DNA from 4 places in the Pseudomonas trivialis genome. Region 3 is predicted to be linked to each of the others. Evidence: predicted binding sites of a transcription regulator. Region 3 holds the regulator's gene; each other region holds the start of a gene.
The links. The regulator FliA, encoded in region 3, starts transcription of late flagellar genes. The targets are predictions, from matches to a motif close to CTAAAGTTTNNNNNNNNNNNGCCGNTAA.

Region 1 (7,123 bases), 1.0 Mb from region 3:
ACCTCGATGGCATCCGCCGGGAGTGGCTGGTCCTCATAGGTTTCCACCGATGACACATGAATGGCTTTGAGGCCCGGGTAGTTGATGAAACTTTGCAGCGCCGCGACTTCCGCGCTGCTGGCCCCGCCCATGCGCCAGGATTGTTCGAGCACGCCGCTGCGGCGCTGGCCGTCGCTGTCCAGGCCTTGGGCGATGTCGTAATTGCGCCGCGAGGCATAGAACCCAGGGTAGGCCTCATCGGCGGCGCTGTCGAAAACCTGGGCCTGTTCGATGGCTTCACGCACATCAACGGGCAGACCAAGGGCAAGCAGGTCGTCGTAATCGCCGGGCACCACGATCAGGTCGGAGCCGCCGTACACCTCGTCACCGTTTGCGTCATGCGTGAGGTATTGCTCGCCGCAGTAGCTAAACACATGGCCGCCGATAAAACTCTGGCCCACGCTGTGGGTGGTCACCTCGTGCAGGTCCTGTTCAAGCACTGCGCCATCGCTGAACAATTGCTCGGCGCCGTCGCGTTTGAGCAGCGCATCGAATTCATCAAGGCTGCGAATGACTTCCTGGCCGCGCCCGGCGCAGGCATGCACCGGTTTCAGGCGAATAGGCCCGCTGTAGAGCAGGCGTTCAGCGGCGGCACGGGCGTCCTGCAAGGCGAATACGCTGAGGCCGTCGAGCACGACGGGCCTGACAAGCTCGCAGAACAATGGCGACCAGCCCTCGGGCGCCGTTACGTTGGGCCCGAGCAGGCCATGGCTGATGGCTTTGGTGCAGATGAAGTCGTGATCGACATAACCACCCCACAGGTCTTCGGGGCCGTGGATATTGAGCGCGCGGGCCTGGGCCGGACCCACCAGCGTCTGTGTGGGCAGTATGTAAAGGTCGCGGCCGGCATGGACCTTGGGATCGAAGCTGCCGCCGAACTCCAGCCCCAGTACCTGCGCCAGCCAACGGGCCAGGGCACGGTTGGTTTCCACTTCATGCTGCGGCGCGCCCTCTCTTGTGGAGTGAGCGACCACCAGTTTCTTGCGCTGAGTCGCGGTCATGCGGCCCCCTTGCTTCCTGCCAGGTATGTAAGTGAGGGGTTGCAGGTATCAGGCCAAGGCGCGGTTGAGGCGCAGGTTTTTAAAATCAATCAGTTGCCGAGCGCGCGATAGCATTTGGCCTGTTTTATTTTGCACGACGCTTAGTTTGGGGCGTGGTGTTCTGCACGATTCGCAGCCATACAAAGCCCGCTAATCCGGTGAGCGAAATGCCAGGGCGCCAGCTAAGATACCGGGCTGCTCATCTCATCACGAGGCAATACCCATGGCCAAGCAAGCGCTCATTCTGATCGATATCCAGAACGACTACTTCCCCCAGGGCAAGTGGCCGCTCGCCGGCGTGGACGCGGCGGCGGACAAGGCGGCGCAGGTGCTGCAGGCGTTTCGTCAGGCGGGCGACGCCGTGATTCATGTGCGCCATGAGTTCACCGCCGAGGATGCGCCCTTCTTCACTCCAGGCTCGGAAGGCGCGCAGTTGCATCCCAAGGCACTCAACGAAGGCAGCGAGCCGGTCGTGCTTAAACATTTCGTGAATGCGTTTCGCGAAACCGATCTGCGTGCCCTGCTGGAGCAACGCAGCATCACCGACGTGGTGGTGGTCGGCAGCATGAGCCATATGTGCATCGATGCGGTGGTGCGCGCAGCGGCGGACCTGGGCTACAAGGTCACGGTGATCCACGATGCCTGCGCCACGCGGGATCTTGAGTTCAATGGCAAGGTCATCCCGGCGGCGCAGGTGCATGATGCATACATGGCGGCGCTGGCGTTTGGTTATGCGGGCGTGGTGTCTGCGGATGAATACCTGAAGGCGCAGACGGCGGCCGTGTGACCGCCCTGTGAAGCGTCAGCGAGTGGCGATGATGAACAGGCGCGGAAATGGCAACAGCACGGTGCCGTCGCTCAGGGCCGGGTACGCCTGGGTAATCCGCGCCTGGTATTCGCGTAGAAACGCGGCCTTTTCATCATCGCTCAGAGGCGCGAGAAACGGTCGCAACGCTGAGCCTTTAAACCATTCCACCACCGCCGCATGGTCGGCCAGCGGGTGCTGGTAGGTGGTGCGCCACACGTCCACGGTGCTGCAATGCTGGCTCAGCAACTCGTAGTAGTAGCTCGCGGTGTGACGCGGATTGTGCTTGACCGCTCCGATCTTCGCCGACCAGAGCCCCTGTGCCGCCACGTCGCGGGCCAGTTGGTGGGCAGGCTCATCGAGGTTATCCGGCGTTTGCACCGCCAGCGTGCCGCCCGGCGTCAAGTGACTGACCAGATGCGGGTAGAGCGTGGCGTGGTCGGGCAACCATTGCAGGGAGGCGTTGGCGAGAATCACATCAAATTGCCGCGCCGGGTTCCAGGCGCCGATATCCGCCAGCTCGAAATCAAGGGCGGGCAGGCGCTGACGGGCGTCGAGCAACATGTCATCGGAACTGTCCATGCCGGTGACTTGCGCCTGTGGATAGCGCTCGGCCAACACTTGCGTTGAGTTACCGGGACCGCAGCCCAGGTCGACGGCGGTGTGCACGTCGACATTAGGGATGGCCGCGACCAGATCGCGGACGGGACGGGTACGTTGTTGCTCGAACAGGCTGTATTGCTTGGCAGACCAGGTCATCGCGGTTTTCCTTCTGCATGGTGTAAAAACCGCACCAGTCTGCCAGAACTCATTCACACGGCGGCTGCCAATAAATGCGTCCTTTTGTTTCCCTACAGTTTGAAACGCGAGACCACCGTACGCAGCTCCCCCGCCAGCAACGATAGCTCCTGCGCCGTCGCAGCGTTGTCTTCGATACCTTCCATCAACGTGATGCTGCCGTTGCGAATTTCGGTCACGTTGCGGTTGATGTCTTCGGACACGGCGTGTTGCTGGACCGCCGCGCTGGCGATCTGCGTGTTCATGCCGACGATCTGATCAACACCATCATTGATTGCATCCAGGCTGGTCGAGGCTTGTTGAGCGGACTCCAGACAGGCCTGCGCGCGCAACTTGCCTGACTTCATTTGCTCCACGGCGGCGGACGTCGCCAGTTGCAGCTCCTGGATGATGGTGCGGATTTCTTCGGTTGAGTTTTGCGTGCGCGAGGCCAGGGTTCGGACCTCGTCCGCTACCACCGCAAAGCCACGGCCCTGCTCACCGGCACGGGCAGCCTCGATGGCGGCGTTCAACGCCAGCAGGTTGGTTTGATCGGCGATGTTACGGATCACTTCAATGACGCCGCCGATCTGCTGGCTGTGCTGGGCCAGCGCGGAGACTTTCTGCGCGCTGCGTTCCACTTCTTCGGCCAGGGCTTCGATGGTGACGCGGGTTTCCTGCATCTTCGCAAGGCCTGCGATCGAAGACTGACTGGCATGCCCGGCGGCATGGGCGGCGCCCTCGGTGTTCTGCGCCACATCGGCAACGCTGGCGGTCATCTCGTTGATGGCCGTGGCGACTTGCTCGGTTTCACTTTGCTGCACATTCATCGAGCGTTTGGCCACGTCGATGGACACACCCATGCGCGCGGCCGCCTCGGACACCGATTGCGAACTGCGCTCAACCTGAGTCAGCGACGCGCTGAAGGCCTGCACCATCGCATTGAGGGCGTTGCCCACATCGGCCATTTCATCGTTGCCGCGCACCGGAATGCGCGTGCTCAGGTCGCCCTGGGCAATCAACTGCGTGGCACTCAACACATCGTTGAGGGTGCGACGCATGGCGCTGTAGATGCCGCTGAAGGCATACACCAGCAACAGGCCAAGCCCGGCCAGCATGCCGAGGATGAGCAGGCGCTCCGCGCTTTTTTCCTGGACTCGGCGTTCCAGTGTCTTCAGCAGTGCGTCTTGCAGGGTGTCCTGCGCCTTGTACAACTCGGCGACTACCGCGTTGCCCTTGACCGGCAGATTCTGCACGCCGCTGATGGTGTCGGTTGGGGAGCCAATCAGCAGGTCAAGATCGGCGCGAAAACCATCCAGGCTCGCAAAGGCACTGGTGATTGGTGCCTGAATGCGATCGGCCAGGGCCGGCTCGCGACGACGCAGAAGGTCCAGGCTCTGCTGGAGCTCCTTGTGAATCATCACCTCGTTCTTGAGCATCGCCCTGATCACGCCACGCGTGCCCGGACTCAATACTTGCCCGTCATGCAGCCCGCTGGCCAGACCGCGCAATTGGCCGACGATATTGATCTGGCGTGGCAGCCGCAAGGTGCTCTGGTCGATCATGAACAGTGAGGCAAAGTCTTCATCAAGCACCATGCCCGAGGTGGCCGATACGTAATAAACGAAGTTCAGGGTTTCGGTGAGTTGATCGTTCCACTCGTCGAAGGTAGCGCTCTGGCTGGCATCGCCCTTGGCCAATTCAATCAAGCGCTGCGCCCCGGCGTGCAGGCGCTGCACGCGGTCACCGGTTTCGAGCTGGGCGTTGAACTGTCGGTCGGTGGTGGCCAGTTTAGAAAAAGCGTCTTCCAGCTTTGCCTGGTTGGCGGAGAGATCGGGCTGGGCACTCTTGTCACCGCTGAGCAGGCGGTTGGTGAGTGCACGTTGCAACATCGACAAGCGCAGCACAGGGGTCACGTCCAACAGATAGCGTTGGCCCGATTGTTCGGAGCGGATGACGTCGAGACTGTCGTTGATCTGGTGGACGATACGGGAGCCAAGCAGTACCAGAGGGATCAGCACGATGATTGCCAGCACGCCGAATTTGGTGGGGAAACGTAAACGGCTGGCCAGGTGTACGGCAGGAGCAAGGATATTCATACAGTTCTCACAGCCCGGAATGGGACAGTTTGTGGAGGGTTTATAGGTGAGAACTGTCCGTTTTCTCTCAAATGCCTGGCTCTGTCTGGCACATTTGGCTAATCACGTTTTGCATGTAACTAATCGTTTCATGCTCGGTGTCGGCATTGAGATTGAGAACTTTAAGTAAAGTTGTACATTTATTTATTTTTGTACAAGATCGGAACGCCCCGAACAAAGTGATGTCGCGTTGCCATCACTGCTGTGTGAGGATTTTGCGCAGGAGAATGAGGCGAGCGTTGCTGGACTATTTGAGCGCATACGAAAACGCCCCTGGGATTTTGCAATCCGCAGGGGCGTTGGGATCAGCTTGAGCGCTGGATGCCAGCGCTGGCGTCGATCAGAACGGAATATCGTCATCAAAGCTGTCGAAATCCGGAGCCGGCTGTGGCGCGGCCTGTTGTGGCGCTGGACGCGACTCACGCTGTGGCTGCTGGCTTGGCTGCGGACGCGACTGCTGTGGACGCGGTGCCGAGTTGGACATGCCGCCCTGGCCCTGTTGGTCGCCCTGTGGACGGCCGCCCAGCAGTTGCATGGTGCCTTGCATGTCGACCACGATTTCAGTGGTGTAACGCTTGATACCGTCCTTTTCCCACTCGCGGGTCTGCAGTTTGCCTTCGATGTAGACCTGCGAACCTTTGCGCAGGTATTCACCGGCGATCTCGGCGACCTTGCCGAACATCGACACACGGTGCCATTCGGTTTTCTCGACCTTCTGGCCGGTCTGCTTGTCGGTCCACTGTTCGCTGGTCGCCAGACTCAGGTTGGTCACGGCGTTACCGTTAGGCAGGTAGCGAACTTCGGGATCCTGGCCGCATGTACCGACCAATATGACTTTGTTAACCCCACGGGCCATAACGTTCTCCTAGGCTGGGCGCGCTGTCGGCACTGGGTTGACCAGTTGCTCGAGCGTCGCGCGATCCAATAATTCGGTGTCCAATTTAATGTAAATGGCCGCCTCTTCAGCGACCACGACTGCATCCGTTACTCCAACCACGGCCTTCAGGCGCTCTGCCAGACCGGCTTCGCGCATCGCCTCGGGCGACAGCGGTAAACGCAGACTGGTGACGTAGGGAGGTTCGCGCATGGTAACAGCAAAGGCCAGCCAAAGTGCAGCCAGCCCGGCGCATCCGAGGAACACAACCGACAGACCGCCATGCTGGAACATCCAGCCGCCCATGATGCCGCCCAACGCGGAACCGAGGAACTGGCTGGTGGAATACACCCCCATCGCCGTGCCCTTGCCACCGGCCGGTGAAACCTTACTGATCAGCGAAGGCAATGAGGCCTCCAGCAGGTTGAACGCAGTGAAGAACACCACCGTGCCGCTCACCAGCGCCCGCAGGCTGTCGCCGAACTGCCAGAAGAATAGTTCAGTGAGCATCAATGTCGCGACGGCGCCGAGCAAAACTCGTTTCATTTTGCGTTTCTTCTCGCCATAGATGATGAACGGGATCATGGCGAAGAACGAAATCAACAACGCAGTGAGGTAGACCCACCAGTGCTGCTCCTTGGGCAGGCCGGCTTTTTGCACCAGCGCCAGGGGTAAGGCGACGAAGCTGCACATCAGCATGGCGTGCAATACGAAGATACCTAAATCCAGGCGTAGCAGGTCCGGATGCTTGAGCGTCGGCAGCAGCGCCTTACGCGCCACACCGGACTCACGGTGCTGCAAGGTGCCGGTAGAGTGCGGCACCATGAACGCGACGATGACAATGCCAACCAGTGCCATGCCTCCGGTGGCCAGGAACAGCCCGTGCAGGCCGAACGCACTGGTCAGCAGCGGGCCGACCACCATGGCCACGGCGAACGACAGCCCGATGGTCATCCCGATCATTGCCATGGCCTTGGTGCGATGTTGTTCGCGGGTCAGGTCCGAGAGCAGCGCCATGACCGCCGCGGAAATCGCGCCGGCGCCCTGCAGGATGCGTCCGGCGATCACGCCCCAGATCGAATCGGCCTGGGCCGCGAGTACGCTGCCGAGCGCGAAGACGATCAGGCCGAGGTAGATCACGGGACGGCGGCCGATACGGTCGGAAATGATCCCGAACGGAATCTGAAAAATGGCCTGGGTCAGACCGTAGGCGCCAATCGCCAGGCCGATGAGTGCGGGGGTCGCTCCTGCGAGATCCATTCCATAGGTCGCCAGCACCGGCAACACCATAAACATGCCAAGCATACGGAAGGCGAACACCAGGGCCAGACCGCTTGCCGCTCGGGTCTCGCCGCTACTCATGCGTTCGCTGTGGGGATCGTGCATGGAAAAACCTCGTGTGAACCGGCGGCGATTCTACCAGTCCCATCGATTGAGAGGGTATATGCGG
Region 2 (7,123 bases), 330 kb from region 3:
TCGGCAATGCGTTCCCGCATACCGTCTGGCAGACGTACGACGAATTTGTCAGCCGTACGGCTGGAATAAATTGCCTGTTTCAATGGGCGCATATATTTAACCGGTTAGTTCAGGGGAGCGGTTTTTGGAATTGGCCGCAAGGATGAGTGTTAAGACAAGACTCACGACCAAAGTTCAACCCGAATTGCAAAGAGGTCGCATCATGCCTGAGATTCGACATTTCCTTGGCGTCAATTCTGTGACAAATATTGAACCGCCTAAAGGCTTTATGCCAGCACTGATTTGCATTTTTGCGGACTGGTTTGAATATTTTTTGCGTGGGGCGCGCGTTAAACGCGGATCAACACGCCAACCAACGTGGCGAATGCTTGGAGGGCGCACATCGTAAAGCAATATGGCCGTTTGCCCCTAGCGATAAGACTAGTGGCATTCTGCCAATTTGCTAGGTCTATACGACGTAAGGTAGAAGAAGGCGGGGAGGAGGACTGCAGGAGGTTTTAGCGCAGCACAGGATCGAACTTGATACGGCGGCCTACGATCAGCGTTAGAACCAGCAATACAGCGAACACCGCGCTGGCGATATAGGCTGTGATTTGCCCTCCTTGCGCAGAGGCCTGCAGGCCAAAAGCGGCGCTGATCAGGGTTAAGCAGAGAAACAGCCAGGAGGATTTGGACATGAAAGCTTCCTTAGAAAACCCAGTGTTCAGAGGCGGGAGCTGACTGTGCATTCTGTGTGACGCGCACAGGAGTTTGCGCATTTGCGGTCATCACCGCCAATTGTGGACGCTGCTGCAGATGATGTGGAACGGGCTGGCGAAGCTGCGCAACATCATCACCTGTGGTCGATTGAAAATGAAACATCACCAAGGCGGCGAGTGCCACGGTATTAAGGGCTAACAGAAGGGCACTGTTCATGTTCATGTTCTCCGCCGATTGCTCTGCCAGGTTGGTGATGGGCTGTCCGTGTAGGACTTGTCTTATAGAAGATATTGCAGATGCCGTGCCAATGTTTATTTTCAATAAAATCAATGGCTTGAGCTTAATTAAGGGGGCGTTCTGATTGCAATTTGCAATGCTGGCATTTTGGGGGAGTGCATTTTGCACGACGCCCTCCAAGTCCCGGTTTTACTGGGCCAGGTAGCCATCTGCCGGACGAGGAATGACCTACACGTAAAAAGCCAACGGACGACATGACAAAACGGACCTTGGCCGTTAACATGCTCGCCGTCCGTCGCCATGCCTTTGGCCGGGCGACTGTCATTTGTCCCAGTAGCTCAATTGGATAGAGCATCCCCCTCCTAAGGGGAAGGTTGGCCGTTCGAACCGGCCCTGGGACACCAGATTCAAAGCCCCGCACAGCTCATTTGGCTGGCGGGGCTTTTTTGTGCGCGTTCGGCGCGGATCCAGTCGAACCTTGCCACTGATCAAGGTTCACAGCAGGGGCATCCTGTATTTCTCTTGAAGGTGTACCTTCCATGCGCTCGAGCGGCGTCTGAGCTGTAGCTAATCATTTTGAACACATTAATCTCCGCAAACAGCGCGTATCGCCTGTTCGGATTCGGCGACGCGGGACTATCATTCCGCTAGCCCTGACCCCACTGCAAGGAGCCGCTCGGAACGCCGATGCGCCAAATCTGGAAATCTTTTCGAGCCCTTTATTTCGCCTCTTTGATGATGCTGATCGGCTCAGGCCTGCTCAGTACTTACCTGGCGTTGCGTCTGGCGGCCGACCATGTCGACAGTCTGTGGGTGGGCGCCTTGATGGCCGCCAACTATTTCGGCCTGGTGCTGGGTGGCAAGATCGGGCACCGCCTGATTGCACGTGTCGGGCATATTCGTGCCTACGCCACCTGTGCCGGCATCGTCGGTGCGGCTGTGCTGGGTCATGGCCTGATCAACTGGTTGCCGGCCTGGATCGTGCTGCGGGTCATTGTGGGCCTGGGGATGATGTGCCAATACATGGTTATCGAGAGCTGGCTCAATGAACAGGCCGAGGCCAAGCAGCGTGGTTTGGTATTCAGCGGTTATATGATTGCGTCCTACCTGGGTCTGGTGCTGGGTCAGTTGATTCTGGTGATGCATCCCGCGCTCGGCCTGGAACTGCTGATGCTGGTGGCTTTGTGCTTTGCCCTGTGTCTGGTGCCAGTGGCCATGACGCGCCGCATTCACCCGGCACCTCTGCATCCGGCACCGATGGAGCCGCGCTTTTTTATAAAGCGCGTGCCGCAGTCGCTGAGTACGGTGCTGGGGGCCGGGTTGATCGTCGGTTCGTTCTACGGCTTGGCGCCGCTTTACGCCTCTCAGCAGGGGCTGACGACCGAGCAGGTCGGCCTGTTCATGGGGTCGTGCATTTTCGCCGGGTTGTTGGTGCAGTGGCCGTTGGGCTGGCTGTCGGACCGTTATGACCGCGCACTGCTGATCCGCTGTTTCGCCTTGTGCCTGGCGGTGGCGGCATTGCCGTTGGCGATCATGACCAAGGTGCCTTTGGAAGTGTTGTTCGTTGCTGGCTTTTTCTGTTCGCTGGTGCAGTTCTGCCTGTATCCGCTGGCCGTGGCGTTTTCCAATGATCATGTCGAGGGTGATCGTCGTGTGTCGCTGACGGCCATGCTGCTGGTGACCTACGGCGTCGGTGCCAGCATCGGGCCGCTGTTGGCCGGTGTGGTCATGAAGATGTTTGGCAGCCACATGCTGTATGCGTTTTTCAGTCTGTGTGCCCTGGTCCTCGTATGGCGTATACGGCCGAAGGCGGTGACCAACCTGCATCAGGTGGACGATGCGCCGCTGCACCACGTAGCGATGCCCGACAGCATGTCCAGCTCGCCACTGGTGGCTGCTCTGGATCCGCGCGTGGACGAGGCGGTGGTGCAGGAACAGATGCAGACGCCGGTTCCAGATCCTGAGCCTGAACCCGAGTCGCCGTCACCGGTTGATGAGCCAGGCGCTGAGGAACCCGCGGAACCAGTGGACCCGGACGAACACCCTCATGACTTGAGCAGGGCGCGTCCCTGAAAGCAAAAACGGGCAGATCCCATCAGGATCTGCCCGTTTTTTGTCGCGATTCGCTTGTCAGAAATCGTCGTCCTTGTCGAACCGACGTGCTTCACGTTGCAACTGGTACACAAACCGTTCGACCTGACGCTGCACCAGACCGCTCATGTTATGAAAGCGCACGCCAGCGAAGGTGGTATTGATACGGTCTTCGAAATGCAGGTGACGCAGCTCGACGGAGGTGGTCATGCTGCCAAAGGGCAGGGCGGCGATAAACCGGTCGTACACCTGGCCCAGTTGCAGACGCTCGGAGATGTCGCCTTCAAAGCGCAGTTTGCAGCCGGTAGCGGAGATATCCAGCAGTTTTCCGTTGACCGGAAATTTGAGCCTTTCGCCACCCAGCTCGATGTTTACCAGTTGAGCCAGCTTCAGCGCGGCGCGGAAGGCGTTGCGGCGCTGATGATAAACCACCTCGTCCGGCATGCTGCCGGTATAGATACGGTGGCCGTCTTTCTCGCTGATGGTGAGGGTGCCCTTGCTTTCCCAGGCGATACGCACGCCATCGTGGAAGCCCTCGATGCGAAAGGGTTCGCCGCTTTCAAGGTGGCGTTCGCCGTCGCGCGGGATCATTTCGTCCATGACCAGAATCTTGCCGTCGCGGTCCACGTCCACCAGGTAGCTCTGGAAGCGCTGGCTGCGTTCGTGGAAGGTGATGATCAGCGGGTCATGACTTTCTTGCAGCATCCGCAACGTGCTGGCGATTTCCAGAGGCGTGGTGAGCACCTTGGGTGGCTGCGGGGCATCTTCCGCATTAAGGGCGTTGAACACGGTTCTTCCATCTCCAGACAATATACGACTACTCGCAAGAACCGGCATTTTGCCAGTATGTGGCGCGCCTTGGATAGGCCGCGCTGCAAACCAGCGTCAGGCTTGGCTACGGGTACTGGGTTTGACCAGGCGGGAGGTGGAACCCTGAGCGTTGTACAGCGCAGGTGGCTCACCGCCATGAAGTATACGCAACTGGTTGGCGGTCGTAGCTTGCTGCAGCTGGATCGACTGGCCGTTGAGGAGGTTGGCTTCCTGGCACTGGGTGAGCAATTGATTGAGCGCTTTGCTCTGCTCCAGCAGTTGATCACCGACCGAAGAATGACTGGCCAATTGGGCGAGGCCGTCGTGGTCGGCCGGCAGGCCGAGACTAGTCAGAATATGGCTGCGCTTCTTGCCATGCTGTTCGAGCAAGACAATCAACGATTGCTTGCGCGCCAGGATTTCTTCGAGCAAGGGCATGTCCCGACCGTAGAGGGCCAGGGATTCTTCTTTGAGCAGCTCGAGCAATTGTTGCGTCGGCGCCAGATCATCGATGATCAGTTCAAGCAAGGTTTCGTCGTGGTGCATGGCAGGCCTTGGGGTTTAAGCGTCCAAAAGCCCGGCGCAGGCCAGTGCCTAGCGCTCGGCTTCGAAATTAAGCAGCTTGCTGGCTACGCGGTTGCTGTCGACTTTATAGCTGCCATCGGCGATTGCCTGTTTCAATTCAGCCACGCGGGCCTTGTTGACAACCGGTTGGTCGCGCAGCGAGTCAGTGACCTTCTGCAACTGCTGAGCCTCATTGCTCAAGTGTACGGATTCCCCGCTCTGGCTGGCGCTGGCCTGTTCCGTCTTCGCGGCAGGCGCTGGCTGGGCCTTGGCTTCTGCGCTTTCCTTGGTGCCGCTGGTGCGCGTAGTACCTGGCAACGCCGGGGAGTTATTTAAACGGCTGAAATCGATGACCATGATAAAAAACCTCTGGGTATTTGGACGCTTGCCATGTTTTCGGCCATACCCAAACAAACTTTAGGCTCGATTGACAATAAAACTGCGCGCGCAGGCGTCTGGCCCACAGTGTAGGAAAACCCGGCGTCCTGTACCAGTGTTCTATAAAGCCACCTCCACTTGCCCGGGCGCCGTCACGCGCGCCTTGATCACACGGTTGGAGTTGAGGTTCTTCACCCGAATCTGTTCACTCATGCCGCCGTTGGACAGCGCTTCCCCCGGCATTCTCACGTTCAGCCCGCCGCTGCTGGCGGAGATCACCACCTGATCGCCCTTGCGGATGACCTCGGCCTGCTCCAGATGCACCAGGGTTATCACCTGATCGGTGACCACCGGTCGGGTAAGTTTCTGCCCGATGGCCTGATCGACCGAGGTCAGATAGCCCTGGCTGATCTGACTGATGTCGCGTTCACGCAGCACCACATCCTCGAAACCAATAATGCCGGTGCGTTTCATCGGCCGCGCCACTACCACCACTTCGCGGAACAATTTGACCTGCGCCGGCACAAACACGGTCCAGGGCGACGCGCCTTCGCAACGTACTTTTACCGTCACGCGCCCGATTGGCTGAGCCGGGCTTTCCAGGCTGGCTGTCAATTCCTTGTCGCACATCGGCATGCGCAGACGCGGGTCGAGCTGCTTGACCTCGATCTCATAACGGCCGGGCGTCTGTGTGCTCGCCAGATAATCTTCTACAGTGAACTCAAGAAAGCCCTGAGTGACGCCGATAAGGAGATCAGGCAGGGTGACGTTGTCGGCGCGAGCCGCTGCGCCTGAGCCCAAGGCAAGCAATGCCAGCGTGACGCAAAGCAATCTGCGGTACGTTGGAAGGCGTCGGGAAACTGTCGTTTTAAGGTCCATGACCAATAAATAGCAAAGCTCGTGCCGTTTAGAGTGGAGTGCGCGTCGCACCCCCAAAGGTTTTAGCGTAGGAGTCTGGGCATGGCAGGTGTAATGGATTCAGTAAACCAGCGCACACAGCTGGTAGGGCAGAATCGCCTCGAGTTGCTGCTGTTTCGTCTGGACGGCAAGCAGCTGTATGGCATCAACGTGTTTAAAGTGCGAGAAGTGCTGCAGTGCCCCAAGCTGACGATCATGCCCAAGTCCAGCCCGGTGGTGTGTGGCGTGGCCAACATCCGGGGCGCGACCATTCCGATTCTTGACCTGGCATTGGCCACGAGTGCCGCCGGGTTGCAGGACCGCCAGAACCCGTTCGTGATCATCACCGAGTACAACACCAAGACCCAGGGTTTCCTGGTGCGCTCGGTGGAGCGCATCGTCAACATGAACTGGGAAGAGATCCATCCGCCGCCCAAGGGCACTGGTCGCGATCACTACCTCACGGCAGTGACGCGGGTCGATAACCAGTTGGTGGAAATCATCGACGTGGAGAAGATCCTCGCCGAAGTGGCACCGACCTCGGAAACCATCTCGGTGGGCGTGGTGGATGCCGACACGGCGCACAAGGCGATTTCGTTGCGTGTACTGACCGTGGATGACTCTTCCGTGGCACGCAAGCAGGTGACCCGCTGCCTGCAAACCGTCGGTGTGGAAGTGGTGGCCCTCAATGATGGTCGCCAGGCCCTGGACTACCTGCGCAAGCTGGTGGACGAGGGCAAGAAGCCGGAAGAAGAGTTTCTGATGATGATTTCCGACATCGAGATGCCGGAAATGGACGGCTATACCCTGACGGCCGAGATACGCAACGATCCACGCATGCAAAAATTGCACATCATCCTGCATACTTCGTTGTCGGGTGTTTTCAATCAGGCCATGGTCAAGAAAGTCGGAGCCGATGACTTCCTCGCCAAATTCCGCCCTGATGACCTCGCATCCCGGGTAGTCGACCGGATCAAGGCAGCAGATCACGGCTAGGGGATTTCCCCTGGCGGTCACACGATTTAAGAGGCGGTATCTTTGTCTACGGGTAATTTGGATTTCGAACAGTTCCGGGTCTTCCTGGAAAAGGCCTGTGGCATATTGCTCGGTGAAAACAAGCAATATCTGGTATCCAGCCGCCTCAACAAGTTGATGGAGCTGCAGGGTATCAAGTCGCTGGGCGAGTTGGTGCAGCGTATCCAGGGTCAGCCGCGCAGCGGGCTCAAGGAAATGGTGGTCGATGCCATGACCACCAACGAAACCCTGTGGTTCCGCGACACCTACCCGTTCGAGGTGCTCAAGAACAAAGTACTGCCGGAGGCTATCAAAGCCAGCCCGGGTCAGCGTCTGCGTATCTGGTCGGCCGCCTGCTCGTCGGGGCAGGAGCCCTACTCGATATCGATGGCCATCGATGAGTTCGAAAGAACCAATATCGGCCAGTTGAAAG
Region 3 (7,123 bases):
TGATCGAGCAAGGCTTCGAATTCGTCGTCGGTGATATCGGTGCTGGCGCTCGCTGCAACTGCGGGCGGCGCGGCGACCGGTGCCACGGCGTCGGCAGCGAACTGACCCTTGCCATGCAACTGGTCGAGCAGGGATTCGAATTCGGCGTCGGTGATGTCTTCGCTGGTCGGCGCGGCAGGTGCAGCAGCCGGTGGCTGTGGCGCTTGCGGTGCTTCGGCCTCGGCCTTCACGGCGTTGAGCGAATCGAGCAACTGTTCGAACTCGCTGTCGGTAACATCCGGCTCGGGCTCAGGCTCGGCCACCGGTGCAGGCGCAGCTACGGCGGGGGCCTCGGCAGCCGGCTCTGCCAGACGCGCCAGGGCGGCCAGCAGTTCCGGGGTGGCGGCGGTGATCGGGGCACGTTCGCGCACTTCGCTGAACATGCCGTTGACCGCATCCAGTGCTTCGAGAATCACGTCCATCAACTCCGAGTCGACCTGCCGTTCACCCTTGCGCAGGATGTCGAACACGTTCTCGGCGATGTGGCAGCACTCCACCAGCTCATGGAGCTGGAGGAAGCCGGCGCCCCCTTTTACAGTGTGAAAACCGCGAAAAATTGCATTGAGCAGGTTCGCATCATCCGGTCGGCTTTCCAGCTCGACCAGTTGTTCGGACAGTTGCTCTAAAATTTCGCCGGCCTCTACAAGGAAATCCTGAAGGATTTCTTCATCGGCGCCGAAGCTCATGTGGGTGCTCCTTAGAAGCCTAAACTGGATAACAGGTCATCGACATCATCCTGACCTGACACAACGTCTTCACGTTTATCGGCATGAATCTGAGGACCTTCACCCTTGGCGAGATGTTTTTGTGGATCTTTTTCCGAGAGGATCGCCGCGCGGTCATGTTCGATGCCGGCAAAACGATCGACCTGCCCGGCCATGAGCACCAGTTTGAGCAGGTTGCTTTCCACTTCGGTAACCAGTTGGGTCACGCGCTTGATCACCTGACCGGTGAGGTCCTGGTAATCCTGGGCCAGCAGAATATCGTTGAGGTTGCTCGCCACCGTGCGGTTTTCCTGTTCGCTGCGCGACAGAAAACCGTCGACCCGGCGGGCCAGTTCACGAAACTCCTCAGCACCCACTTCGCGACGCATGAAGCGCCCCCAGTCGTGGCTGAGCGCATGGGCCTCGGTGGCCATGCCATTGACCAGAGGCGTGGCGTTTTCCACCAGGTCCATGGTGCGGTTGGCCGCCGCCTCGGTCAGCTTGACCACATAGGACAGGCGTTCGGTGGCATCGGTGATCTGCGAAATTTCTTCGGCCTGGGGCATGTGCGGGTCAATCTGGAAATTGACGATCGCACTGTGCAGCTCGCGCGTGAGCTTGCCCACTTCCTGGTACAGGCCGCGGTCACGGGTCTGGTTAAGCTCATGGATCAACTGCACCGCGTCGCCGAAATGGCCTTTTTCAAGGCTGTCGACCAACTGGTGAGCATGTTTTTTCAGGGTCGACTCAAAATCGCCCAATGTTGTTTCTTTCTGCTCCATAGCTCCCCCGCGATGGCATTAGCCGTGGATGCGTTCGAAGATTTTTTCGATCTTCTCTTTTAGCGCCAATGCCGTGAATGGCTTGACTACGTAACCGTTTACCCCGGCCTGGGCGGCTTCGATAATCTGTTCACGCTTGGCTTCGGCGGTCACCATCAGTACAGGCAGGCTGCGCAGCTTTTCGTCAGCACGCACGTGGCGCAACAAGTCGATGCCGGTCATGCCCGGCATGTTCCAGTCGGTTACCAGAAAGTCGATGCTGCCGCTGTTGAGGATCGGAATCGCCGTAATGCCGTCATCCGCCTCGACCGTGTTTGTGAACCCAAGGTCACGCAACAGGTTTTTTATGATCCGCCGCATCGTTGAGAAGTCATCAACGATGAGGATTTTCATGTTCTTGTCCAATTCGACCTCCAAGCAGTCTTAAACGCGCCCAGCACCTGGACGCGCCATTTCAATCAACAGGCGTTACACAAAAAGGACTGCCGGGTCCACCACGGGTCGAACCCGCGAAGGTCGTGACCCTCGCGGTATCGTCTGCAGTGTCCCCACACTGCCTGTCAGCGCGCGCGCCACTCTCCCAAACGCCCCCGCAAACGGGCTGCGCACTGGCTATGCAACTGGCTGACACGCGATTCGCTGACCCCCAGGACCTCACCGATTTCCTTGAGGTTCAGCTCTTCGTCGTAGTACAGCGCCAGGACCAGGCGCTCACGCTCCGGCAAGTTGGCAATGGCGTCCGCCAGTGCACCCTGGAAACGTTCATCTTCCAGGTCGCGTGACGGCTCCATATGCGCACTCGCGCCATCCTCATGCAGCCCTTCGTGTTCGCCGTCCTGCAACAGGTCGTCGAAACTGAACAGGCGGCTGCCCAAGGTATCGTTCAAAATCCCGTAATAATCATCGAGACTCAATTGGAGTTCGGCCGCAACTTCATGATCTTTAGCGTCGCGACCGGTTTTTGCTTCAATTGAGCGAATTGCGTCACTGACCATCCGCGTATTGCGGTGCACCGAACGCGGCGCCCAATCCCCTTTACGCACTTCATCGAGCATCGCGCCACGTATGCGAATACCCGCATACGTCTCGAAACTGGCGCCCTTGCTCGCATCGTACTTGGTCGACACTTCAAGCAAGCCGATCATGCCGACCTGGATCAGGTCTTCGACCTGCACACTGGCCGGCAGGCGTGCCAGCAAGTGATAGGCGATGCGCTTGACCAGCGGCGCATAGCGCTCGATCAGTTCGCCCTGGCTGTCGCGTGCCGATTTTTTATAGAGGTTGTAGCCGCTGGATGTCATAGCACAGGACCCGCGCTTGTCTGATGCACCAATCGTTCGACGAAGAACTCCAGATGCCCGCGCGGGTTGGCGGGCAGCGGCCAGGTATCGACCTTCTGGGCAATCGCCTTGAATGCCAGCGCGCACTTGGAACGAGGGAATGCTTCGTAGACCGCACGCTGTTTTTGCACAGCCTTGCGCACGCATTCGTCGTAGGGAACTGCGCCGACGTATTGCAGGGCGACATCGAGAAAACGATCCGTGACCTTGGTCAGTTTGGCGAACAGGTTGCGCCCTTCCTGCGGGCTCTGGGCCATGTTGGCCAGCACGCGGAAGCGGTTCATGCCGTAGTCACGGTTAAGCAGTTTGATCAGGGCGTAGGCGTCGGTGATCGAAGTGGGCTCGTCGCACACCACCAGCAGCACTTCCTGCGCGGCGCGCACAAAGCTGACCACGGACTCGCCGATGCCGGCGGCGGTGTCGATCACCAATACGTCGAGGTTGTCGCCGATATCGCTGAACGCCTGGATCAGGCCGGCATGCTGCGCCGGGCTCAGGTGCACCATGCTCTGGGTGCCGGAGGCAGCCGGCACGATGCGGATCCCGCCGGGCCCCTGCAGCAGCACATCGCGCAGCTCACAGCGCCCTTCGATCACATCGGCGAGGGTATGTTTGGGGGTCAGCCCCAGCAGAACGTCCACGTTCGCCAGGCCCAGGTCAGCGTCCAGCAGCATGACGCGACGGCCAAGCTCTGCCAGGGCCAGGGACAAATTCACTGACACGTTAGTTTTCCCGACGCCACCTTTGCCGCCGGTCACCGCGATCACCTGTACGGGATGCATGCTGCCCATTTTATTTCTTTACCTTGTCTTGCTTAGACGCAGGCTACATGGCTTGGCCGCTTGAATCGCTTGCAGACCATCGATGTAGGTACATTTCACGGTGTTCATCCTGCCTCAACCGACCCGTTTTGCCGGGTTGTGGTAAAGGTCGGCGAACATATCAGCCATCGCTTCCTCGCTAGGCTCGTCTTGCATTTGCACACTCACGGCACGGCTGACCAACTGATGACGACGCGGCAGATGCAGATCATCCGGGATCCGCGGGCCGTCGGTCAGGTAGGCGACCGGTAATTCATGGCTGATTGCCAGGCTCAGCACCTCGCCCAGGCTCGCGGTTTCGTCGAGCTTGGTGAGGATGCAGCCGGCCAGACCGCAGCGCTTGTAACTGTGATACGCAGCGGTAAGAACCTGTTTCTGGCTGGTGGTTGCAAGCACCAGGTAATTTTTCGATTTGATCCCACGGCCGGCCAGGCTTTCCAGCTGCATGCGCAACGCCGGATCGCTGGCTTGCAGGCCGGCGGTGTCGATCAGCACCACGCGCTTGCGCAGCAGCGGGTCGAGGGCGTTGGCCAGGGACTGGCCCGGGTCGACGTGGGTCACCGGCACATTGAGAATGCGGCCGAGGGTCTTGAGCTGTTCCTGGGCGCCAATGCGGTAGCTGTCCATGCTCACCAGCGCGATGTTGTTGGCGCCGTACTTGAGCACGTAACGGGCGGCCAGCTTGGCCAGGGTGGTGGTCTTGCCCATGCCGGCAGGGCCGACCATGGCGATCACACCGCCCTCTTCGAGGGGTTCGATTTCCGGGGTGGCGATCATTCGCGCCAAGTGCGCCAGCAGCATGCGCCAGGCCTGACGGGGCTCCTCGATGTTGCCGGTCAGCGCCAGCAGGTCGCGCGACAGCGGGCCAGACAGGCCGATGCGTTGCAGGCGACGCCACAGGTTGGCCTGTTGCGGCTTGCTGCCTTGCAACTGGTTCCAGGCCAGCGAGCCCAGTTGTACTTCGAGCAGTTCGCGCAGGCCGTTGAGTTCAAAGCGCATCGAATCGAACACGCGCTGGTCGACGGCGGCAGCCGGGGCCGGTGCGGCAGGACGCGGCGGCTCGACGAAAGTCGGCTCCACCAGCGGCTCGGCAGCGGTCAACGGCAGGCCGGCGAACAGCTGGCGATTGGTGGTGGTGTCGCTGTCGCCGCGCATGCTGAGCTCGGCCTGGGCCGACACAATGCGCGAGGCGGTCTTGCGCAGCTCGTCTTCGAGTTCCATGTTCGGCACGCGTGGCGCCAGGGCCTGGGGGGTGTAATCCAGGGCAGCCGTCAGCTCCACACCGCCGGCGATGCGGCGGTTGCCGATAATGGCAGCATCGGCGCCCAGCTCATCACGCACCAGTTTCATGGCCTGACGCATATCGGCGGCGAAAAAACGCTTCACTTGCATAACCCACTACCTCAGCCGTTGGGCCCTACTGTCGCGACGATAGTCACTTGCTTATTGTCAGGAATTTCCTGGTAAGCCAATACGTGCAAATTCGGTACTGCCAGGCGTCCAAACCGCGACAACATCGCTCGGACCGGGCCTGCCACCAGCAGAATCACCGGCTGGCCCTGCATTTCCTGGCGCTGTGCGGCGTCGATCAACGAACGCTGCAGTTTTTCAGCCATGCTTGGCTCCAGCAGAACGCCCTCTTCCTGGCCTAATCCTGCCTTCTGAATACTATTGAGCAAAATCTGTTCCAACCTTGGCTCCAAGGTGATAACAGGCAGCTCGGAGTCAAGCCCTACAATGCTTTGCACGATTGCGCGGGACAATCCGACCCGCACCGAAGCCACCAGCGCGGCGGTATCTTGACTCTTGGCGGCATTGTTGGCGATAGCCTCGGCAATGCTGCGAATGTCGCGTACCGGCACCTGTTCGGCCAACAGCGCCTGCAGCACCTTGAGCAACTGCGACAACGAGAGCACGCCCGGCACCAGCTCTTCGGCGAGTTTTGGCGAGGCCTTGGCCAGCAAACCCATCAATTGCTGGACTTCCTCGTGACCGATCAGCTCGTGGGAGTGCTTGTAGAGGATCTGGTTGAGGTGGGTAGCAACTACGGTGCTGGCGTCCACCACGGTGTAACCGAGCGATTGCGCCTGGCTGCGCTGGCTGACTTCGATCCACACCGCGTCCAGACCAAAAGCCGGATCTTTGGCGGTGATGCCGTTGAGGCTGCCGAACACCTGGCCCGGGTTGATCGCGAGCTCCCGGTCCGGGTAGATCTCGGCTTCGGCGAGAATCACGCCCATCAGGGTCAGACGGTAGGCGCTGGGCGCCAAGTCGAGGTTGTCACGGATGTGCACGGTGGGCATCAGGAAGCCCAGGTCCTGGGACAACTTCTTGCGCACCCCCTTGATCCGCGCGAGCAACTGGCCACCCTGGTTGCGGTCCACCAGAGGAATCAGGCGGTAGCCAACTTCCAGGCCGATCATGTCGATAGGAGTCACGTCATCCCAGCCCAACTCCTTGGTTTCCTGGGCGCGGGCCGGGGATGGCAGCAATTCCTGCTGGCGCGCCACCTCTTGCAGGGCCTGCACCTTGACCGCGTTCTGTTTTTTCCAGAACAGGTAAGCACCGCCGCCGGCCAGGGCCGCCATGGTCAGGAACGACACGTGGGGCATGCCCGGCACGATACCCATGATCGCCATGATGCCCGCCGCCACGGCCAGGGCCTTGGGCGAGGCAAACATCTGCCGGCTGATCTGCTTGCCCATGTCTTCGGAGCCCGAAGCACGGGTCACCATGATGGCCGCTGCTGTGGATAACAACAGTGATGGCAATTGCGCCACTAAACCGTCACCGATGGTCAGCAAGGCGTACACCTTGCCGGCATCGCCGAAGGTCATGCCGTGCTGGAAGATACCCACGGCCATGCCGCCGATGAGGTTGATGAACAGAATCAGCAGGCCGGCGATGGCGTCGCCACGCACGAATTTGCTCGCACCGTCCATGGAACCGTAGAACTCGGCTTCCTGGGCCACTTCCAGGCGGCGGGACTTGGCCTGGTTCTGGTCGATGAGGCCGGCATTGAGGTCGGCGTCGATTGCCATCTGCTTGCCGGGCATGGCGTCGAGGGTAAAGCGTGCGCTCACCTCGGAAATACGCCCGGCACCTTTGGTCACGACCACGAAGTTGATGATCATCAGGATTGCGAACACCACGATACCGACCACGTAGTTACCGCCGATCACCACCTCACCGAACGCCTGGATCACCTTGCCGGCAGCGGCATGGCCGTCCTGGCCGTGCAGCATCACCACTCGGGTGGACGCAACGTTCAGCGCCAGCCGCAGCAGGGTCGCCACTAGCAGGATGGTCGGGAACACGGCAAAATCCAGCGGCCGCAGGGCGTATACGCACACCAGCAACACAACCACGGACAGCGCGATGTTGAAGGTGAAGAACACGTCGAGCAGAAACGGCGGCATCGGCAACATCATCATTGC
Region 4 (7,123 bases), 1.2 Mb from region 3:
CGACGCGATAAAAAGACCCAGGCCCAAGCCCTCCGTGGGGCCGTGATCAATTGCCGTGCGCTGGGAGAAGCGGCCCATCGGGTTGAAGATGAACGGCAGCACGTCCTCGGGTATCGCCTCACCGCTGTTGTGCACCGAGAACACGGCGTGGTGCTCGTGAGTCGTCAGCTCGACCTTGATAGGCCGGGCGGTGTCGCCGTGCTGCACCGCGTTGCTGATGATGTTCGAGAAAACCTGTTGCATCCTTGCGCCATCGAACAGCCCGGCGACCGGTGACGGAGTTTCGAGCACGATCCTGGCCTCGGGATGAAACGCCTGGATTTCCTCAACCACACGCTCGCAGAGCGGCGCGAGGTCGACCGCTGCGGTTCTGACCGGAATACCCGGTCCCATCTGGCAGCGGGTCAGGTCGAGCAGGTCGCCAACAATCTGGCTCGCGCGCCGCACGCTGGTGTAGATCTGATTGGCGACTTTGGTCGAGCGGGCGCCGGCGCTTTCCGAACGCCTGAGGATGTCGGCACCCAGCATGATTGCGCCAAGCGGGGTGCGCAGGTCGTGACCGAGAATGCCAAGGAACACGTTGCGCGAGGCCTCGACCGCACGCGAGTAACTGGCGATGGATTCGGCAAGTGCCTGATCGATGGCCTCGTGGAAGCGGGTCATGTCGTCGACGTTGATCGGCGTGCCGTCCTGGACCTGGCGCATCCACTGGCTGACCACACTGGTTCTGAGGGCGCGGTATTCCGAGACCATCTGGTCAATGGTGAAATCTGCCATCAGCCGAGTGATGGCGTGGGTTTCGGCGGCGGTTTCCTGCTCATCCACCGGGCCATGGCCCTGGGCCTTGGCCGTTTGCTCGCGGCGGGTCTGGCGGGTGCGCAGGTCCGACACGATGGCCCGCAGCATCTGCTCGGCGTGATCGCGCAGCGCCAGGCTGTCGAGCTCGGCGCCCGGCGTTTTGATGGTTCTGGCGAAATCTTCCCAGGCCTGCAGAATCGGCTCGAGGTGTTCGAGGATGAAATCGGGCAGGCGCATGTCGTGAATCCTGGTGGGAGGCGGTGCAGAGGCGCGCAGAGTAACCCATGTGGAGAGGGGGCTTGCTCCCGATTGCGGTGTATCAGCCAAAGATGTACTGGCTGGCCCACCGTAATCGGGAGCAAGCCCCTCCCGCAGGTTGATTGTCAGGGTGAAACCTGCGCCCCAACGCATCCAGGCGCACGGCAATCGGCGGCAGGCGCTCGCTGCTGCGCGCCAGGGTTTCCACGTCGTCGGCGGTGCTTTGCGCGATGCTCTGCACTGACTGCAGGCGTCCGACGATCTCAAGGTTCGCCGAAGACTGGTCGCGGGTGGTGCTGACGATGCGCCCGTTGAGCGCGTCGATCTGCGCGATGTCATGGCCCACCGCCTGCAGCATCTCGACGGCCAGCCGGCTGTCTTCCACGCAGCGTTCCACGCCTTCGCGGCTGTCGTGCATGGCGGCGACGGCCTGCCGGCTGCCGTGTTGCAGGCCTTCGATGATGGTCTTGATTTCCTGGGTGGAGAGGGCGGTGCGCTGGGCCAGGCTGCGCACTTCATCGGCCACCACCGCAAAGCCGCGGCCTTGCTCGCCGGCGCGGGCGGCTTCGATGGCGGCGTTGAGGGCGAGCAGGTTGGTCTGATTGGCAATGCTGCTGATCACCTCCAGCACCGAGCCGATCTGTTCGGCCTGGGCGGCCAGGGACTGGACGGTGGATTCGGTGCCGTTGATGTGGGAGGCCAGTTGGTTGATCTCCTGGCGGGCGCGGCTGACGCTCTCCTGACCGCGCACGATCTGGCGGCTGGCCTGACCTGCGTGCTCCACGGCCTGTTCGACCTGCACCGTGATGTGGCCCATGGCGTCTTCCATGCGCTGCATCGAACCGGTCATCTCAGTGATCTCGGCCAGTTGATGCCGAGCGCCTTTTTCCAGGGTGCCGCTGGCGCTGGCCAGTTCCTGGCCGAGTTGCCCCAGGCCATGGGAGTCGCGGGCGACGCCGTCGATCAGGAGGGTGAGCTGTTGCAGGAAGTGGTCGAACCGTTTGGCCAGGGACACATGCACCTTGCCTTCGCTGTGCGCGCTTTCGGCGGTGAACTGCGAGGTCACTGCGAGCATCTTGTCGAGCATTTCCTGGCTTTCGACTGCTTCGGCCTGGCTGTGCACCGCGAGATAGAGCAGTGCGATCGTTTCCATGACCACGTAGAACGCGTGCACGAAGACCATCGTCCAGCCGCCGTGATGCTCCATCACGAACACCGGGAAGCCCTGATGCTGCAAGGCGTGGAACACCACGTGATGCACGGCGATGGTCGCCGCGGCCACCAGAATCGGCAGCCAGTCACGGTAAAAGGTCAGCACTGCCAGCAGCGCGAAGATCCCGAAGTGGGATTCGATCACGCCCTGAGCCTGGTTGATATGCAGCGCGGCCATCACCATCAGGCCGGCGCCCAGGGCGCAGCGCATCAACCGGCTGCCACCGATGGCGCGGTACAGCGCGGTGAGCACCAAAGCAGTGCCGCCGCCGACCAACAGCGCCTGTATCAGGGTGTCATGCCAGAACGCCAGGCCCAGGGAAAACAGGAACATCAGCCAGATAAGCGCCAGCATGATGCGGTCGGCCTTGCGGTAGTGCTCCAAAAAGGGGCTGGGGACGGGCATTCACGTTTACTCCTTGTGGTTTGGCCAGGAACAAAGCATGGGGCGTGCCACGACGGCCGCGTGCTGAGTGAAGCGGATCGTTGTTTTTTTGCGCTTCAGGCTGTTATCGGCAAGCCCGCACGGGACTTTAAGCCAGGAACGGCTGCCCGGGCGGGCAGCCGCAGGAGGGTCAGAAGCTGTACTTGGCGGTCAGCATCATGTTGCGCGGAGCACCATAGGAATCACCGCCATAGTCCACGGAGTTGGCGATGGTCTCGTAGTACTTGCGGTCGAAGATGTTGTTGGCGTTGAGCTGCAGGTCCAGATGCTGATTGACCTGGTAGCCAGCCATCAGGTCGGTGACGGCATAAGCGCCCTGTTTGAGCCGGTAGCGGCTGCCATCCGCCACGGTCAGGTCGTTGTACATGCGGCTCTGCCAGGAAATGTTGCCGCCCACGCGGAGTTTTTCCAGCGGGCCCTGGAAGTTGTAGCGCGTGGTGAGTTTGAACAGGTGTTCCGGGGTGTCGGTGTCGAACTGCTTGTTCACGCTCTGCGGATTGGACTGGTCCTTGATCACGTGGGTGCGCGCGTAGGTGTAGCCACCGCCCACCTGCCAGTGCTCGGTGAGCGCGCCTTGCAGTTCGAAGTCGATACCCTGGCTGCGAATCTCGCCCGAGGCTTCCGCGCAGGAGGCCTGCGGGCAGTTCGGCACCACCACGTCGACGGCTCGGTTCTGCTGGTCGACGCGGAACAGCGCCACGCTGGCATTCAGCGCGCCACCCAGGTATTCGCCCTTGATGCCCACCTCGTAGTTCTTGCCGACGATGGGCCTGACCGGGGTGCCGGAGGTGTCCTTGGCCGTCTGCGGGGTGAAGATGTCGCTGTAGCTGGCGTACACCGAATGATGATCGTCCAGGTCGTAGATCAGGCCGGCGTAGCGGGTGACGTTGCGGGTGACCTTGTAGTCGCCGTCGCCATCGTGGTTGTCGTAGTCGTACCAGTCCAGGCGGGCGCCGAGGATCAGCTTCAATGGGTCGACCAGGCTCAGTCGGGTGGTCACGTAGACCCCGTCCTGAGTGGTGACTTCACGACCGTTGGCGGTGTGGGCGAAGTCCGGCTTGCCCGCTGTGAGCGGCCAGTTCATGTCGTACGGCGAGTAGCTGTGAGTGGTCAGGTCGTAGACGCGACGGCTGGCGCCCACCACCAGCTCATGGGTGCGCCCGAGCGCCTGGAAGGGGCCGCTGACAAAGGCGTCGAGGCCCGCCTGGTTTTCATCCGCCGCTGACTGGTACACGGTGCGGGCCAGGGTGTTGTTGACCCAGCGCGACTGGTAGGAGCCTGAAAACAGGGCGTTCTGCTCGGCGTAGTTGGCGTTGACCTGCAGTTTCCAGTCGTTGGCCAGTTGCTGGCGCAATTCGGCAAAGACCGTGTTGATTTCCTGGTCCTTGTTCTCCCAACGTGTACCGGGGTTGTAGGAGCGCGACAGGTTCAAGTGGTGACCATCCTGGCCTACCATCGACGAGCCCCAGAAGTAGTTGGTCTTGTCTTTCTGGTTCGAGAAACCCAGGGTCAGGCTGGTGTTTTCACTGAGGTCGGCTTCGGTGACCGCATAGAACAGCCCGTGGTAATCCCCGACATTGTCGATGAAGCTGTTGGCATCGCGGTAGGAGGTGACCACCCGGCCACGCCAGGTGCCGCTGTCATTGAGGGGGCTTGAGGCATCCAGCTCGCCACGGTAGTTGTCCCAGGTGCCGGCCGCGCCGGTGAGGGTGACTTTCTGCTCATCCAGCGGCCGCTTGCGGATCAGGTTGATGGCGGCCGACGGGTTACCCGCGCCGGTGACCAGGCCCGTAGCGCCACGCACCACCTCGACGCGGTCGAACATCGCCAGGTTCGGCTGGGCACCCACGTTGACGCCGTTGTAGCCACTTGGAATGCCGTCGTACATCAGGTTATCGATGTCGAAACCGCGTGCGGTGTACGACTGCCGGCCAGGGCCGTTGGAGAAGTTGAGGAACAACCCCGGGGTGGCGGCGACCACATCGTTGATGCTGGTCATCGCCTGGTCGTCCATGCGCTGACGAGTGACAACGGTAACGGCCTGCGGGGTTTCACGCAGGGTCAGTGGCAACTTGGTCGCGGTTTTCATCGCGCCGGTGGTGTAGGACTGCGTGCCCTCGGTGGTTTCGCCCAGTTGCCCCTCGCCGGAGACTTGCGTGGCGCCCAGTTCGATAGGGCCGGAGGAGGGCTCGACATCGGCGGCAAAGGCCGCGTGTGAGCTGGCAAGACAAATGGCCAACGCCATCAAACTGGGTGCAAAAATGGTGTTGCCTTGTTGTTGCACAGACATGGAACAAACTCTCCCCGATGCGCCTTCCCTGGCGAATAATAAAACTGTTGATAATTATTCGCATCAGTGTGACAGAAGGTGTCCGAGCAAAAAAGCCTTTGCAGAGAATTGGTTAACGAATTTTTCACATGATGGTGATGTGTAAACCGTCTGGGGCGAGGCACACACCTCGCCTTAAATCAGGGCGCTAGACGAACACAATCTCGAACGGTTCGCGCATGCGCTCGAGCAGGTCATGGGCGAGCATCGGCGGCAGGCCAATGGCGGGATCGCCGGCCAGTTGGCTGGCGAAGGCGTGGGCGGCGTGCAGCTTGCGTGCAACGTTCCAGCTATCCAGGCGCACCTTGCGCGCGCGCAGCCAGGGAATCGTCGAGCCTTCTCGCACGGGACTGTGCCACGCCCACACTGGCAATTCGTACAGATGGGCGCCCACCAGGTTGCAGGCCGTTGCGCAGGCACGTCCAACGGCCTCGTGATCGGGCGTGCCGTCGTGGCGCCAGGTGGTGAAGGCCACGTCGCCGGGTTGCAGGTAACGCGCGATAAATTGGCTCACTGCGTGTTCATCACCGGACAGGCCGCCGTCACGAAAACCGCCGCGAATCCATTTAAGGCTGTGCAGCGGCATGCCCAGACGGCGTAACGCTTCCACGCTTTCCTGGGGCCGCACCACGCTCAACCGGCTGGCCGGCCATACCCGCGAACCCGGATGGCTGGCACTGCCGTCGGTGATCGAGATCAACTGCAGCGGATGTTCCAGTACGCTCAGGCGCTGCAATAGACCACCACAGGCCAGCACTTCATCGCCCGGGTGCGGCGCAACCACTACCACGCGCGCACCTGGCGGTACCAAGGAGCTGGGGTGAATGGTGGGGATCTGCGCCAATTGCGGCGCACTGTTCCAGACTTGCGCAGGACCGCGGCGGCCGTCACGCAGGGAAGCGGGATTCATGGGTGACACATCCTTGTCGATTGAGCTCGGTCGCCACCGCGTACGGCGCGACACTTGGGTAACCGCCGCAGACTCCGTTGCGACGAATGCCTGGTAGTCCAACCCTGGAATACCAGTCAGGCGTTGTCAGCATAGACAAGGATCCGCCGTTGTCACATGGCACAACGACGATTTTCGAGGCGCCGCTATTCGCGCAGGCCTTCGTGAGTGGCCACCGAAGTGCCGTCGCGGCTCCACAGGTCGAGGATGAAATCCGCTTCGTGGTGCATCAGCACGCGCGGCATCGCCAGGCGTTGGTCGAGCAGGGCATGCACCTGTTCGGCGGTCTGCGGGCAGCCGTCGATGGCCGGGCGCCAGTGGCAGGCCAGCAATTGCCCGTTGGCAGTGAGTGACCCGAGGGCGCAGTCGATCAGGCGGGAAAGGTCATCGGCATCCAGGTAGTAGCACCATTCGCTCAACACAATCAGATCGAACTGGGCTTCGGGCCATGCCTGCGGCAGCCGGCTTTGCTGCACCTGCACATGGGGGAAGTCCTGCAGGCGCTTTTTTGCCAGGGCCACCGCCGCCGAGGCCGTGTCGCAGCACAACAACCGGTCACAGCGCGGCGCCAGTGCGGCGCTCAGCTCGCCGTTGGCGCAGCCGGGTTCGAAGATCGAGGCGTAGTGCGGGCGCGGCAATACGGCCAGGGTCAGCGCGCGTTTACGTTGCTCGTACCAGCGTTGGCGGAAGGCCCAGGGGTCGTCGTTGCCGTCGAATAATTGGTCGAAGTAGGGCGTTGCGACACTCATACAAACACCACTTCAAACGGTTGCAGCAACCGTTCGACTACATAGGGCGCAAGGACTGGCGGCAGACCGATCTGCGGGTCACCCTCCAGTTGGCTGGCAAACGCATGGATCGCATGGCGCTTGCGGGCCACCGCTTCGGGGCTCAACGGGATCTTGCGCGCGCGGTGCCACGGTACCTGGCTGTCCTCCGGGGTCGCCCAGTGCCAGGTCCACACCGGCAGTTCATACAGCGTTGCGCCTACGGCTTGGGCAGCCTGGGCGCTGGCGCGACCGACCGCTTCATGGTCGCAATGCCCGTCTTCGCGCCAGGTGGCGAACACCACATCATCAGGCTTGAGGTGGCGCTGGATGAACGCCATCAACTGCGCTTCGCCGGCAGCGAC

Region 1: a site for FliA is predicted at 4,898-4,925, ahead of VRB54_RS21215 (methyl-accepting chemotaxis protein). Genes of this name have one in related genera too.
Region 2: a site for FliA is predicted at 4,795-4,822, ahead of flgM (flagellar biosynthesis anti-sigma factor FlgM). Genes of this name have one in related genera too.
Region 4: a site for FliA is predicted at 2,778-2,805, ahead of VRB54_RS11390 (methyl-accepting chemotaxis protein). Genes of this name have one in related genera too.

The regions. Positions count from the first base shown of each region.
Region 1 is NZ_CP142151.1:4,806,242-4,813,364, forward strand. It holds gene VRB54_RS21200 (DUF3182 family protein) at 1-1,040, opposite strand, end outside; gene VRB54_RS21205 (cysteine hydrolase family protein) at 1,303-1,866, shown strand; gene tam (trans-aconitate 2-methyltransferase) at 1,882-2,643, opposite strand; gene VRB54_RS21215 (methyl-accepting chemotaxis protein) at 2,736-4,760, opposite strand; gene VRB54_RS21220 (single-stranded DNA-binding protein) at 5,140-5,655, opposite strand; gene VRB54_RS21225 (MFS transporter) at 5,665-7,059, opposite strand.
Region 2 is NZ_CP142151.1:4,108,828-4,115,950, reverse strand. It holds gene VRB54_RS17980 (Arc family DNA-binding protein) at 1-92, opposite strand, end outside; gene VRB54_RS17975 (PA3371 family protein) at 498-677, opposite strand; gene VRB54_RS17970 (hypothetical protein) at 688-915, opposite strand; tRNA gene VRB54_RS17965 (tRNA-Arg) at 1,264-1,340, shown strand; gene VRB54_RS17960 (MFS transporter) at 1,624-3,009, shown strand; gene VRB54_RS17955 (flagellar brake protein) at 3,067-3,816, opposite strand; gene VRB54_RS17950 (flagellar protein FlgN) at 3,913-4,383, opposite strand; gene flgM (flagellar biosynthesis anti-sigma factor FlgM) at 4,432-4,758, opposite strand; gene flgA (flagellar basal body P-ring formation chaperone FlgA) at 4,900-5,658, opposite strand; gene VRB54_RS17935 (chemotaxis protein CheV) at 5,740-6,672, shown strand; gene cheR (protein-glutamate O-methyltransferase CheR) at 6,715-7,123, shown strand, end outside.
Region 3 is NZ_CP142151.1:3,775,835-3,782,957, forward strand. It holds gene VRB54_RS16445 (chemotaxis protein CheA) at 1-725, opposite strand, end outside; gene VRB54_RS16450 (protein phosphatase CheZ) at 737-1,525, opposite strand; gene VRB54_RS16455 (chemotaxis response regulator CheY) at 1,544-1,918, opposite strand; gene fliA (RNA polymerase sigma factor FliA) at 2,086-2,826, opposite strand; gene fleN (flagellar synthesis regulator FleN) at 2,823-3,656, opposite strand; gene flhF (flagellar biosynthesis protein FlhF) at 3,762-5,078, opposite strand; gene flhA (flagellar biosynthesis protein FlhA) at 5,090-7,123, opposite strand, start outside.
Region 4 is NZ_CP142151.1:2,594,604-2,601,726, forward strand. It holds gene VRB54_RS11385 (sensor histidine kinase) at 1-1,035, opposite strand, end outside; gene VRB54_RS11390 (methyl-accepting chemotaxis protein) at 1,118-2,674, opposite strand; gene VRB54_RS11395 (TonB-dependent siderophore receptor) at 2,844-5,003, opposite strand; gene VRB54_RS11400 (PIG-L family deacetylase) at 5,191-5,952, opposite strand; gene VRB54_RS11405 (SAM-dependent methyltransferase) at 6,138-6,740, opposite strand; gene VRB54_RS11410 (PIG-L family deacetylase) at 6,737-7,123, opposite strand, start outside.